Regions from separate parts of the Amycolatopsis sp. NPDC049688 genome, predicted to be linked through region 1. Evidence: riboswitches for the same ligand, from Rfam matches in the RefSeq annotation. Region 1 holds a riboswitch; the other holds the start of a gene.
The links. Region 1 has a riboswitch for thiamine pyrophosphate ahead of thiO (glycine oxidase ThiO). Riboswitches for the same ligand answer to the same signal wherever they lie in the genome.

Region 1 (6,851 bases):
CCTTGATCCGCGGCGTGACGTCCGGTACGACGATCACTGCGGGCACTCCGTACCGCTGCGCGGCGTACGCGACTGCCTGCGCGTGGTTGCCGCTGGAGTACGCGATGACGCCGCGGGCGCGGGTCGCGTCGTCCAGGGTGGCGATGGCGTTGAACGCGCCGCGCACCTTGAACGCCCCGACCGGTTGCAGGTTTTCGGGTTTGAGCCACAGGGTTCCGCGGGGATCCCAGGTCTGGGGCAACAGGGGCGTGCGCACGGCGACATCGGCGACGCGCTTCGCGGCGGCCTCGATGTCAGAGATCGTCACCAGTTCCATGTGCCGAGTATGTCAAGAAAACGTCCGGACTGGAGTGTCTATTATGGACAGACGAAGTGGTCCTCCTCACGCTGCGGCAACGAGGGGAGTGCCTCACGCGCCTTAAGCGTTGGACAGGGGAGAACACGGACTACCTAGATCGGGATCATGAGCAAGGAGAACGTAGCGGCTTCGGCAGAGGAGAAGAAGGAAGAGAAGTCGGGCCTGCGGATCGCGCAGGTACTGGCAGCGGCGCTGGCGGCGGTGACCGCGGCGCTGCTCGGCTCGACACTGGGCGTGGCGGGCACGGTGATCGGCGCCGGCGTGGCGAGCGTGGTGTCGACGGTCGGCAGCGAGCTGTACCTGCGCTCGCTGGAGCGCACCCGCGCGGCGGCGCTCAAGGCGCGTCAGCTGGCGACGTCGGGCATCCGGCGGCGCGGGCCCGCGGTCGACATCACCGAGCAGCCGACGGTCCAGCTGGAGAAGCCCACGACGGCGCCCGCGCTGTCCGCGCGGCTCAAGAAGCTGCGCTGGCCGTTGGTCATCGGCACGAGCCTGGCGGCGTTCGCGGTGGCGATCCTCTCGATCGTCGGCTTCGAGTCGGCGACGGGCACCCAGATCGGCGGCGGGACGGGCGCGAGCATCGGCAAGATCTTCGGCGACTCGGGCCGCTCGAAGCCGACCCCGTCGACCACCGTTCCGACCAGCACGGACGACACTCAGGTCTCCCCGACGGAGACGACGACCACGCCGTCGCAGACCTCGACGGCACCGACGACGTCGTCCGAGACCCCGACGACCACCCCGAGCACGACGACCGAGCAGCCGTCGACCTCGGCGCCGGCGACCACGGCGACCCCGCCGACCAGCAAGGGCGCGGCAACGACGCCGACCCCGTGATCAGGGCAGCCGGGCCCGCAGCTCCCGCGCCGCGGCCTCGGGATCCTCGGCTTCGGTGATCGCCCGGACCACGACGATCCGTGACGCCCCGGCTTCCAGCACCGAGGGGAGCCGGGGCTCGTCGATGCCGCCGATGGCGAACCACGGCCGGTCCGGCGCCCAGGCCGCCGTCGCGCGCACCAGGTCCAGGCCCGGGGCCGGGCGGCCCGGCTTGGTCGGCGTCGGCCAGCACGGGCCCGTGCAGAAGTAGTCCACGCCGGGCTCCGCGGCCGCGGCGAGCGCCTGGTCGAGCGAATGCGTCGAACGGCCGATCACGACGTCGTCGCCCAGGATGCGGCGGGCCAGTGGCACCGGGATGTCGTCCTGGCCCAGGTGCAGCACGTCGGCACCCACCGCCAGCGCCACGTCGGCGCGGTCGTTCACCGACAGCAACGCGCCGTGCCGGGCGCACGCCTCCGCCAGCACCTCCAGCGCCGCGATCTCGCCGGCCGCCTCCAGGGCGCCGGTCTTGTCGCGCAGCTGGACGATGTCGACGCCGCCGGCCAGGGCCGCGTCGGCGAAGGCGGCCAGGTCCCCACGCGAGGTGCGGGCGTCCGTGCAGAGGTACAGGCGCGCCGAGTCGAGGCGGGCGCGGATCTTGTCACCGGAGAGGGCGGGCATAGCGGCGACCGTACCCCGCCCGTTAAGGTGGAGGTGTCCGCACGGGAGCCCGAGGCACGGGCTGAGAGGGAGCTGCCGCTCCGACCGTGGAACCTGATCCGGGTCATGCCGGCGCAGGGAGCGTGATTCCATGACGAACCTGGCTGTGGTGGGCGGCGGCGTGATCGGCCTCGCCGCCGCGTGGCGCGCCGCCGCGAAAAACCACCAGGTCACCCTGTACGACCCCGAACCCGCCCGCGGCGGTGCGTCCTGGCTGGCCGGCGGCATGCTCGCGCCCGTCACCGAGGCGTGGCCCGGCGAGGAGGACGTCCTCCGCCTCGGTGAGGAGTCGCTGAAACGGTGGCCGGATTTCGCGCGTGACCTGCGGGAAGAGGGCTTCGATCCGGGGCTGGCCGGGCACGGGACGCTCGTCGTCGCCTTCGACAGCGCCGACGCCGGCTACCTCGACATCCTGGCGGCCCACCTGCACGAACTCGGCCGCGCGGCCGAGCGGCTCACCGGCCGGGGAGCCAAACGGCTCGAACCGGGCCTCGGATCCGTCCGAAGCGGACTGCACGTGCCCGGCGACCTGGCCGTGGACAACCGGAAACTCCTGCAAGCCCTATACGCGGCGTGCCACCGGCGAAACGTCCGGTTCGTGCGAGAGCGCGTCGAAGAACTCCCGGACGCCGAAGCCGTCGTCCTCGCCGCGGGCGCCTGGACCGGGCGCCTGCACCCGCTGCTCGCCGACGCCGTCCGCCCGCTCAAGGGCGAAATCCTCCGGCTCAAGGCCCGCCGCGGCTGCCTGCCGCCGCCTGCGCACACCGTCCGGGCCGTCGTCGAAGGCCGCCCGATCTACCTCGTCCCGCGCGGTGACGCCGAGCTCGTCCTCGGCGCCACCCAGTACGAGGCCGGGTTCGACCGGGCCGTCACCGCCCGCGGGGTGCGTGAGCTGCTCGAAGGCGCCGAACGCGTCTTCCCCGCGATCACCGAGTACGAACTGGCCGAGACCGCCGCGGGCCTGCGGGCCGGCAGCCGGGACGCGCTGCCGTACCTCGGTGCCTTGGACGGCGGGGTTTTCGCCGCGACCGGGCACCACCGCAACGGCCTGCTGATGGCCCCGGTGACCGCGGACGCCGTGGTCGCCTGGCTCGAGGGGGACGAGCCGCCGGACGGCACCGCGGCCGCGTCCCCCGCCCGCCTGCACCGGAAGGAGCACGTGTGATGGAGATCAAGCTCAACGGCGAGTGGACGGCGTTCCCCGACGACGCCACCGTCGCCGACGTCCTCGACGCCACCGGCGGGCAACGGCCCGGGATCGCGGTCGCGGTCGACGGCGTCGTCGTCCGCCGCGCCGACTGGGCGGCCACCACCGTGCCCAAGGGTGCGGTCCTCGACGTGCTCACCGCGGTCCAGGGAGGCTGAAGTGGACGAAGAACCCCTGGTCATCGGCACGACCAAGCTGACGTCCCGGCTGATCATCGGCACCGGCGGCGCGGCCAACCTGGCCGTGCTGGAACGCGCGCTGGTGGCGTCCGGCACCGAGCTGACCACCGTTGCCATGCGCCGCGCCGACGCCGAAGGCGGCTCCGGCGTCATCGAACTGCTCAAGCGGCTCGGCATCGAGCTGCTGCCGAACACGGCGGGCTGCCGGACGGCCGCCGAAGCCGTGCTCACCGCCCAGCTCGCGCGGGAGGCCCTGGAAACCGACCTGGTCAAGCTCGAGGTGCACGCCGACGACCGGACGCTGCTGCCGGACCCGATCGAAACCCTCGACGCCGCCGAACGGCTGGCCGCCGACGGGTTCACCGTGTTCGCCTACACGAACGACGACCCGGTGCTCGCGCTGCGCCTGGAGGAGGCCGGCTGCGCCGCGGTGATGCCGCTGGGCGCGCCGATCGGCACCGGGCTCGGGATCCGGAATCCGCACAACATCGAGCTCATCGTGTCGCGGGCGGGTGTCCCGGTCATCCTGGACGCCGGGATCGGCACGGCGTCGGACGCGACCCTCGCCATGGAGCTCGGCTGCGCCGCCGTCCTGCTGTCGACCGCGGTCACCCGGGCCGCCGATCCCGAGCGGATGGCCGCGGCGATGCGCTCCGCCGTCGTCGCCGGTCACCTGGCCCGGGGCGCCGGGCGGGTGCCGCAGCGTTTCTGGGCTCAGGCGTCGAGTCCACCCCGGTGAACCAGGGCGCCTTCACGCCGAGTGTGCACCGCCAGCCCGTAAGGTGGACGGCATTTCCGGGGCACAGGGCAGAAGGAGCCAGCCGTGACGAGCACATCGGTCCAGGACGTCTCGGGCAGGTTGTACCTCGCCGTGGGCAGGCTGTCCCGGTCACTGCGGCAGGCCGGTGTGCCGGGGCCGGGCCACGGCGCCATCTCGGCGCTGGCGACGCTGGTCCACGCGGGCCAGCTCCGGCTCGGTGACCTCGCGGCCAAGGAGGGGGTGGCCGCGGCGACCATGTCGCGGATCATCGCGTCACTGGTCGAGGCCGGGTACGTCAGCCGGGAGTCCGACCCGGTCGACCGCCGGGCGTGGCTGGCGAAGGCGACCGAAGAGGGCGAGCGGCTCGTCTCCGGCGTCCGGTCGACGCGCGTGCAGGAGCTGAACCGCCGGCTCGACCGGCTCTCGCCCGAGCACCGCGAAGCCCTGACGGCGGCGATCCCGGCCCTCGAAGCCCTGATCGCGGACGACTGAGCTACCCGCTGCCGCTTGGCCAAGGATCAGCAAACGCAGGGACGGTAACCGGACACGTGCTCAGCGCTCCTCGGGAGCCAGCCGCCAGAAGGCCGAGACCGGGCCGACCTTCGCGCCCATCGGGTACGCGTGCTCGACCGCGTGCGAGACGAACCACTTGCCGTAGCGCGCGGCCTCGACCACCGGCATCCCCTTCGCCAGGCCCGCCGTGAGTGCCGACGCCATCGTGTCGCCCGCGCCGTGCGTGTGCGGGGTCGAGTAGCGCTTGCCCGGGAGCTCCACGAACGTCGAGCCGTCGAAGAGCAGGTCCACGCACTCCGGGTCGGCCTGGAGGTGGCCGCTCTTGACCAGGACGTACTTCGGGCCCATCCGGTGCAGCACGACCGCCGCGGTGTGCATGCCCTCGCGGTCGGTCACCGTCATCCCGGTGAGCAGGCGGACCTCGTCGAGGTTCGGCGTCAGCACGGTCGCGCGCGGCAGGAGCTCGTCGCGCAGGGCGTGCAGCCCCGCCTCGTCGAACAGCGGGTGGCCGTGCATCGACGCCGCCACCGGGTCGACGACGAACGGGATCTCTTCGTCCCGGCCGATGCCCGCCTTGTCACACGCCGCCGCGACGGCGTGGATGATCTCGGCCGAAGCCAGCATGCCGGTCTTCGCCGCGCCGACGCCCATGTCCGCCGCCACGGCCTCGATCTGGCCGGCCACGATGTGCGGCGGCAGGTCGGCGCGGTCGTGCACGCCCAGGGTGTTCTGCACGGTGACCGCGGTGACCGCGACCAGGCCGTGCACGCCGCAGGTCAGGAACGTGCGCAGGTCCGCCTGCAGCCCGGCGGCGCCGCCGGAGTCCGACCCGGCGATGGTCAACGCCGTCGGAAGGCTCGTCGTCATGGTGGTTTCCCGACTTCTGGTCTAGGCCAATCAGCCTCTTTTGCTTCATCAACAGTCAACCACGGTGGGACATTGTGAACGTTACTCACGTTCGAAGGAGCCTGGATGAAGCTCTTCTCGGTGGCACTCCTCACGGCCGCGCTCACGCTCTCCGGGGCGACCGCCGCCAACGCCGACAGTCCCAAGCTTTCCCACGTCACGACCGTCGGCGTGCACAACACCTACGACCCGGCGGCGTACGGCTACCTCGCCCAGGCGCTCGACGCCGGGTCGTCGCTGATCGAGCTCGACGTCTGGCCGGACTTCTTCACCCACGAGTGGAAGGTCAGCCACTCGAACCCGTTGGGGAACAACAACAACTGCGTCGCGGCGACTTCGGCGTCGCAGCTGTACTCCGGCGGCACGAACAAGAACCTGGAGTACTGCCTCGACGACATCCGGATCTGGCTGGCCGCCCACCCCGGGCACACGCCGATCACTTTGAAACTGGAGATGAAGACCGGCTTCTCCGACAACACCGGCCTGGGCCCGGACGAGCTGGACGCCACGTTCCGTTCGCACCTCGGCAGCGTCGCCTTCCGCCCGGCCGAGCTCCTCGGCGGCTACGCCACGCTCGACGACGCGGCCAAGGCGGACAACTGGCCGTCCGTGGACGCGTTGCGGGGGCGGGTGATCACCGAGATCATCCCGGGCACGGTCGAGGAGGGGAACCCGACCGACACGCTGCACACCGACGTCGAGTACGCGCGCTACCTGGTGGGGCTCAAGAACGCGGGCAAGCTCGGTGACGCGAACATCTTCCCGACCGTGCACGGCGCGGCCGGCGGTGACCCGCGGGACAAGTACACCGCCGACCTCAAGCCGTGGTTCGTCGTCTTCGACGGCGACGCGAACGCGTGGGTGACCCAGACCGGTCCGTGGTGGTACGACGCCAACCACTACTACGTCGTGATGACCGACGGGCAGAACGTCGCCCCGGCCATCGACGCCCACAACCCCACGGTCGACCAGGCCAACCAGCGCGTCGCCGACCTGGCGAAGCAGCACGCGTCGGTGGTCACCTCGGACTGGACCGGGCTCACGACGGTGCTGCCCCAGGTGCTCGCGCGGGGTTAGACGGTCAGCACGAGCTTGCCGGAGACGCGGCCCGATTCGCCGAGCTCGTGCGCCTTGGCGACGTCTTCCAGCGGGAAGGTCCGCTCGACGCGGACCTTCAGCTGACCGGCTTCGATCAGGTCGACGAGGCCGGTCAGCCCGCCGCGGTCGGGTTCGACGAGGATCCTCCTGGTCCGCACGTTCCTGGCTTCGGCGGCCTTTTCGACCCGGTCGCCGACCCCGCTGGGCACGCCGATCAGGAGGCCGCCCTCCTTGATGGCGGGCAGCCAGCGCAGGTCGCTCTCCTCGCCGACGAGTCCGAAGTAGACGTCCACA
Region 2 (6,851 bases), on a different contig from region 1:
CACGTGCGCCCGCCGGTGCACCGCCGCCACGACCTCACCGGGAGTACCTTCGGCGGCCACCCGGAGCGCGTGGGGCCGCAGCCCCAGCCGCACCGGGCCGTCGCCGGCGTCCGGCAGCGTGACGTCTCCCAGCGCAGTGCGCACCTGCCCGCCCGCGGCGACGCCGTCGGCGAACGTCGTCACGCCGAGGAAGCGGGCCACGTCGTCGTCGGCCGGGTTGCGCCACACGCGCCGGACCGCGCCCTCCTGCCGGATCTCGCCGGTGTCGAGCACCGCGACCCGGTCCGCGAGGGTGAACGCCTCCTCCTGGTCGTGCGTGACCAGCAGCGTCGTGATCTTGCTGCGGCGCAACAGGTCGGCCAGGTCGATGGCCAGCTGTTCGCGCAGTCCGGCGTCCAAACCGGACAGTGGCTCGTCGAGCAGCAGCAGCCGCGGCTCCGGCGCCAGCGCGCGGGCCAGCGCGACCCGCTGCGCCTGGCCGCCGGACAGCTCGGTCACCCGCCTCTTCTCGAACCCGGACAGGCCGACCAGCGCCAGCAGCTCGGCGACCCGCGGCGCCCAGTCGCCGCGCGGGACGCCGTGCATCCGCAGGCCGAACGCGATGTTCGCGGCGACGTCGCGATGGGCGAACAGCTGGCCGTCCTGGAACACCAGCCCGAAGCCGCGCCGGTGCACCGGCACCGCGCCGAGGTCCTCGCCGTCCCAGCTCACCGCACCGCGCGCCGACGGCTCGAGGCCGGTGATCGCGCGCAGCAGCGTCGACTTGCCCGAGCCCGACGGGCCGAGCAGGGCCAGCACCTCGCCGTCGGCGATGTCCAGCCGGACGTCCCGCACCGCGGTGAACGATCCGTAGCGGACGGTCAGGTCCCGCACCGACAGCGCCATCAGAACTCCCCCACCCGGCCGCGGGCGGCCCCGAGCCGGTCGATCAGCGCGACGGCCAGCACCGTCACGAGCATCAGCAGCGCGCACGCCGCGTACGCCATCTGGTTGTTCAGCTCGCCCGGGCGTGCCATCAGCGTCGCGACGGCGACCGGCAGCGTCGGCGCGGCCGGGCGGGCGAGGAAGCTCGTCGCGCCGAACTCGCCCAGCGCCACGACGAACCCGAACCCGGCCGCGGCGACCAGCGGTCGCAGGGTGAGCGGCAGGTCGATCTCACGCCAGACGCGCAGCGGGCTCGCGCCGAGCGTCGACGCGGCCTGCCGCAGCCGGACGTCGACCGAGCGCAGCACCGGCAGCACCATCCGGACGATCAACGGGATGATCACCAGCGCCTGGGCCAGCGGCACCAGGTACGGCGAGGTCCGGAGGTCGCCGGGCAGCGCGTCGAGCGTGACGAGGTAGCCGAACCCGACGGTGACCGCCGAGACCCCGAGCGGCAGCATCAGCACGGCGTCCATCGTCTCGCCCAGCCCGCGCGCGGCTCTGGCCGGCGAGCGCCGCAACGCCACCAGGACGACGGACGCGAGCACGCCGACGACCATCGCGAGCAGGGTCGCGTCGATCGCCACCTTCAGCGAGTTCAGCGCGGCGTCCCAGCCGGACACCTGCAGCGCCCCCTTCTCACCGGTGCTCGTGAGGGCGCGGTACCCGGCGAAGCTCCATCCGTCCTCTGTGGACAGGGACTCGGCGAGCAGCGCGACGATCGGCGTCACCAGCGTGGCCAGCACGACACCCGCGGCACCGACGACCCACCACTCGCCACCCCGGGGGCGCCGCGCCGGGCCCGAGCCGGTCCGGGCGCCCTCCTTCCGCCGCCGCGCCAGCCCGCCGAGCACCAGCGCGGCGACCACGGCCGCGAACTGGATCAGCGACAGCGCCGCCGCCCCGGAAAGGTCCAGCAGGTCGACGGTCCGCAGGTAGATCTCGGTTTCCAGGGTCCGGTACCGGGCCCCGCCGAGGATGAGGACGACCCCGAAACTGGTGGCGCAGAACAGGAACACGACGGCCGCGGCGGACGCGATCGCGGGAGCCAGCGCGGGCAGCGTCACCGACCGGAAGGCCCGCCACGGCGAGGCACCGAGCGCGCGGGCGGCATCGGTCGTCCGCGCGTCCAGCCGCGCCCACAGCCCGGCGACGGTCCGCGCGACGACGGCGACGTTGAAGAACGCGTTGGCCAGCACGATCGGCAGCACGCCGCCGTCCGGCCACAGCGCGCGGAACGCCAGCCCGACGACCACGGTCGGCAGGACGAACGGCACCAGCACCAGCGTCCGCACCAGGCCGACGCCGGGCAGCCGCACCCGGGCCAGCAGGAACGCCACCGGCAGCCCGGCCAGCACCGCGACGGCCGTCGACGCGGCCGCGCTGCCGAGGGTGAACGCGGCCAGCTGCCAGGTCCGTGGATCACCGAGCACGACGTCGAGGCCGCCGTCGGCGAACCCGCGGCCGACGATCGCGACGACCGGCCAGGCGAAGAACACCACCAGGAACCCGATGGGGGCGAGCCCGAGCAGCGCCAAGCCGAACCCGCGGGACGTCCGGGGCGGGGCCACTGCCGCTGTCCGGGGGCTCCGGGTGGCGGAGCCCCCGGAGGTCACTGCTGCACGAGCGTGCGCCATTCGCCGATCCACTTCTCGCGGCCCGCCTGCACCTGGTCCGCGGGCAGCGTCTGCGGCTTCTGCGGCAGCGGCGCGACCTGCGCCCAGCCCGCGGGCAGGTCGACGCCCTGGCGGGCCGGGTAGACGTACATGTTGGCGGCGACCGTCGCCTGGAACTGCTGGGAGAGCAGGAAGTCGACGACCTTGTGCGCGTTGTCGGCCTGCTTGCCGTTCGCCAGCACGCCGGCGTACTCGACCTGCCGGTAGCAGGTGTCGAGCAGCGCCTTGGTGCGCGGCTTGCCGTCGTCGCCGACCTCGGCGGCGGGCGACGACGCGTACGAGACGACGATCGGCCGCGGGCCCTTGCCGGACGAGCCGGAGAACTGCTTGGTGTAGGCCTCTTCCCAGCCGCTGACCACCTTGACGCCGTTGGCCTTCAGCTTCGCCCAGTAGTCCTTCCAGCCGGATTCGCCGTACTTGGCGATGGTCCCGAGCAGGAACGCCAGGCCGGGCGACGCCGTGGCGGGGTCCTCGGCGACCAGCAGGTCCTTGTACTTCGGGTCGGCCAGGTCGTCGTAGGTCGACGGCGCCGGGATCCCCTTGGCGGTGAAGTAGTTCGTGTCGACGTTGACGCAGACGTCGCCGACGTCGACCGCGGACAGCCGGTGTTCCGGGTCGACGGCGTAGCGCTGCGGCCCGCGGTCGGCCTCCGGGCTGGTGTAGGGCTCGAAGACGCCCTCGCTGAGCGCGCGCGAGGCGAAGGTGGAGTCGACGCCGTACGCGACGTCGCCGATCGGGTTGGCCTTCGTCAGCACGAGCTTGTTGGTCAGCGAGCCGGCGTCACCCTGCTTGAGCACGGAGATCTTGATGCCCGACTGCTTCTGGAAGGCGTCGAGCACCTCCTGCGGCGCCAGGAAGGAATCGTGCGTCACGAGGGTGACGGTGGGCGTCTGCTGCGTGCCACCGGACCCGTCCGACAGCGAGCACGCCGCGGCGACGGCACTGACGGCGGCGATGGCCGTCGCGGCGCGCACAGCCCTGCGTTTCATCTACCCTCCTGCACTTCGCCGGACGAGGAGGGCAGCCCTCCCTTCGCCGGCATGATCCGGTCAGGTGCGAACGGTCGCGGGTGACCCGCCTCTCAGCCCGGCTCACCGGACTCCCGTGGCAACCGTGCAGCGTAGTCCAGGACGCAGGACGATGGAGACATGACGGAAATCTTGAGCGACTCCGAGGCCGACCGGCGGCTGGGCTTCCGCGCAGGCTGGGTCCGCACCGGCGCGGTGATCTCCCGCGAGGTGGAGCTGGAAAGCTTCCCCCGGGCGATCGAGGTGGTGAACCGGGTGGCGGAGCTCGCCGAGGCCGCCGACCACCACCCGGACATCGACATCCGCTGGCGGACGCTGACGTTCCGGCTCTCCACGCACTCGGCGGGCGGCCTGACGGCGAAGGACTTCGACCTGGCCGAACAGATCGACGCGGTGCTGTGATCCTGGCTACGCTGAGTGCACCATGAAGCCGCTCCGGCGTCTCCCGGTTACCGCAACCTTCGGGAGGGAGACACAGATGACTCAGGCAATCGTGGTCGGCACGGCGGCGTTCGCGACGATGGTGGCGGCGGCCGGCGGGGTGCTCTGGTTCACCGCCCGCCACCGCCGTCACCTGGACGGCTGAGAGTTCGATCACAGCCGCTAACGCGGGGCATGATCGGCGCGAGGTTCCTGCGGAAGCATTCGGTTCGCCCGTAGGGAACGCCCATGAACACCGCCCCCACCGCCGCTCAGCGCGCCTGGATCAACGCCCTCGCCCCCGCGGTGGTGCTGATCGCGATCGCCCTGCTGGGCCTGCTCGGCTAGCGGATCCGCCCGGGCGGCGGGAACTCGGCGGGCGGCTCGTCGGCCGTCGTCCAGTACTCGAGGCACGACAACCGGCCGTCGTCGACGAACACGATGAGCCCGCCGCCGGGTGCGTCGGCTTCGATCGCGACCGGGTCGTCGGCGACCGCCGCGACCGGCAGCGTCCGGTCGACCTGCAGGTTGATGCTCGGGCACCCGCAGCCGCACCGCCCGGTCACCCGGGCGGTGGCGGCCTGCGCCCGCAGTTCCGCGGCACCTGGGAAGTCCTTCGCGAGCAGCGTGTCCAGCGTCGTCCGCTCGGTGGCGGTCAGCGGGCGGGGCGCCATCAGTACCGCGACATGTTCGGGATCGTCTTCTCGGCGACCCCGATCAGGTCCTCGACCTTCGCCACATCGGCCGTCACGTCCGCGGCGGTCACCGAAGGCGCCTCGGACGACCGGTAGGCGACTTCGTTGCGCCGGATCCGCATCCGGTTGAAGGGACGCAGCAGCGGCCCCAGCGGCGGATCGAGCTGCGCGAGAACCGCTTCGTAGACGGCGATGTGGCCACCCCGGCTCGTCGCGCGCAGACCTTGGTTCTGGAGGACGGCCGCCAACGCGCGGCGCGCGCCGTCGTACGCCAGCGTGTAGGCGCCTTCCGGATCCGAGCCCAGCAGCTGCCGCGCCGAAGCGACGTGCGTGCGGGCCCTGGCGATCTCCGCCTCCGCGGCCTCCCGCGACGCCGGGACGCGTTCGAGGGAGCCGCGGGCGATGAGCGCGTCGACCGTGGCGCGCCCCTGGTTCCACCGGGTCATCGGGCCTCCTGGTCGAGGAGCAACGGGGCCAGCGGACGCTCACGCACGCTGGTGACGAACGGGTCCGTGCTGCTGGCCGCCCACGACTCGGGCGAGATCCGGTGGACGCTGACCTCGCGGCCCAGCCGCCGCGACACGTCCTCGGCCAGGTCGAAGAGCGTGTCCGGATCGGGCGAGCCGACGACGAGGACGTCGACGTCCCCGGGCGGCGGCCCCGGTTCACCGAGGTAGCGCGCAGCCCATGACCCGTAGATGTAGGCCTCGCGCACGCCCTGCAGACCGGAAAGGGCCTCGGCAAGCAGCGGCAGCGGCCCGAAGGTGACCGCCATGAGCTCGCTCAGCGGCCGGTAGAGCGGGGTGTCGGTCCGGGCCTTGACGAGCCGGCTCCGCCCGACCCGCCGGTCTTCCAGGATGCCGCCCTCGACGAGCCGTTCGACCTCCCGCAGGACGGCCGTCGGCGAGACTCCGCAGGCTTCGGCGAGCTCGGTGATGCTGTACTCGCGCTCCGGGTGCAGCAGGAGGATCGCGAGCAGCTCACCCTGCATGCGCGAACGCAGGAGCGGCAGGAGACTCGGCGAAGCTTTCATTGGACGCAGTATATCCTGCGCCCAATGAAAACAACAATCAGTAGTTGACCGTTACACGTTGAAGCGGAACTCGACCACGTCGCCGTCGGCCATGACGTAGTCCTTGCCCTCCATGCGGACCTTGCCCGCGGCCCTCGCCGCCGCCATCGAGCCCGCCTCCATCAGGTCGTCGTACGAGACGATCTCCGCCTTGATGAAGCCGCGCTCGAAGTCCGTGTGGATGACGCCCGCCGCCTGGGGGGCCGTGGCGCCCTGCGGGATCGTCCACGCGCGGGATTCCTTCGGGCCCGCCGTCAGGTACGTCTGCAGGCCGAGCGTGTGGAAGCCCGCGCGGGCCAGCGAATAGAGGCCCGGCTCCGGCTGGCCCACCGACTCGAGCAGCTCGCGGACCGACTCCTCGTCGTCCAGCTCCAGCAGCTCCGCCTCGACCTTCGCGTCGAGGAACACCGCGTCCGCCGGCGCGACCAGCTTCGTCAGCTCCTCGCGGCGGGCGTCGTCGGTCAGCACCGATTCGTCCGCATTGAAGACGTACAGGAACGGCTTCGTCGTCAGCAGGCTCAGCTCGCGCAGCGCGTCGAAGTCGACTTCCTTCTGCGCCTGGAACAGCGTGCGGCCGGCGTCGAGGATTTCCTTCGCCTTCTGGGCGTTGTCGAGCGCGGGCTTGTTCTCCTTCTTCGTCCGCGCTTCCTTCTCCAGCCGCGGCAGGGCCTTGTCGAGGGTCTGCAGGTCGGCGAGGATCAGCTCGGTGTTGATCGTCTCGATGTCGCTCGACGGGTCGATCCGGCCGTCGACGTGCACCACGTCGGGGTCGTCGAACACGCGGATGACCTGGCAGATCGCGTTGGCCTCACGGATGTTCGCCAGGAACTTGTTGCCCAGCCCGGCGCCCTCGGACGCGCCCTTCACGATGCCCGCGATGTCCACAAAGGACACCACGGCCGGCACCGTCTTCTCCGACTTGTACAGCTCGGCCAGCTTGTCCAGCCGGGGGTCCGGCAGCGGCACGACCCCGACGTTCGGCTCGATCGTCGCGAACGGGTAGTTCGCGGCGAGCACGTCGTTGCGGGTCAGCGCG

Region 2: linked by a shared signal. The riboswitch ahead of AB0J55_RS39945 (thiamine ABC transporter substrate-binding protein) and the one ahead of thiO (glycine oxidase ThiO) in region 1 are both predicted to bind thiamine pyrophosphate.

The regions. Positions count from the first base shown of each region.
Region 1 covers NZ_JBFANY010000019.1:71,774-78,624, reverse strand. The annotation lists gene AB0J55_RS39255 (threonine/serine dehydratase) at 1-316, opposite strand, end outside; gene AB0J55_RS39250 (hypothetical protein) at 464-1,195, shown strand; gene thiE (thiamine phosphate synthase) at 1,196-1,855, opposite strand; TPP riboswitch at 1,887-1,992, shown strand; gene thiO (glycine oxidase ThiO) at 1,986-3,059, shown strand; gene thiS (sulfur carrier protein ThiS) at 3,059-3,259, shown strand; gene AB0J55_RS39230 (thiazole synthase) at 3,261-4,019, shown strand; gene AB0J55_RS39225 (MarR family transcriptional regulator) at 4,104-4,532, shown strand; gene thiD (bifunctional hydroxymethylpyrimidine kinase/phosphomethylpyrimidine kinase) at 4,593-5,420, opposite strand; gene AB0J55_RS39215 (phosphatidylinositol-specific phospholipase C domain-containing protein) at 5,526-6,536, shown strand; gene AB0J55_RS39210 (NADP-dependent oxidoreductase) at 6,533-6,851, opposite strand, start outside.
Region 2 covers NZ_JBFANY010000020.1:27,254-34,104, forward strand. The annotation lists gene AB0J55_RS39935 (ABC transporter ATP-binding protein) at 1-885, opposite strand, end outside; gene AB0J55_RS39940 (iron ABC transporter permease) at 885-2,561, opposite strand; gene AB0J55_RS39945 (thiamine ABC transporter substrate-binding protein) at 2,537-3,589, opposite strand; TPP riboswitch at 3,610-3,716, opposite strand; gene AB0J55_RS39950 (4a-hydroxytetrahydrobiopterin dehydratase) at 3,749-4,030, shown strand; gene AB0J55_RS39955 (hypothetical protein) at 4,393-4,722, opposite strand; gene AB0J55_RS39960 (hypothetical protein) at 4,722-5,189, opposite strand; gene AB0J55_RS39965 (winged helix-turn-helix transcriptional regulator) at 5,186-5,776, opposite strand; gene ychF (redox-regulated ATPase YchF) at 5,828-6,851, opposite strand, start outside.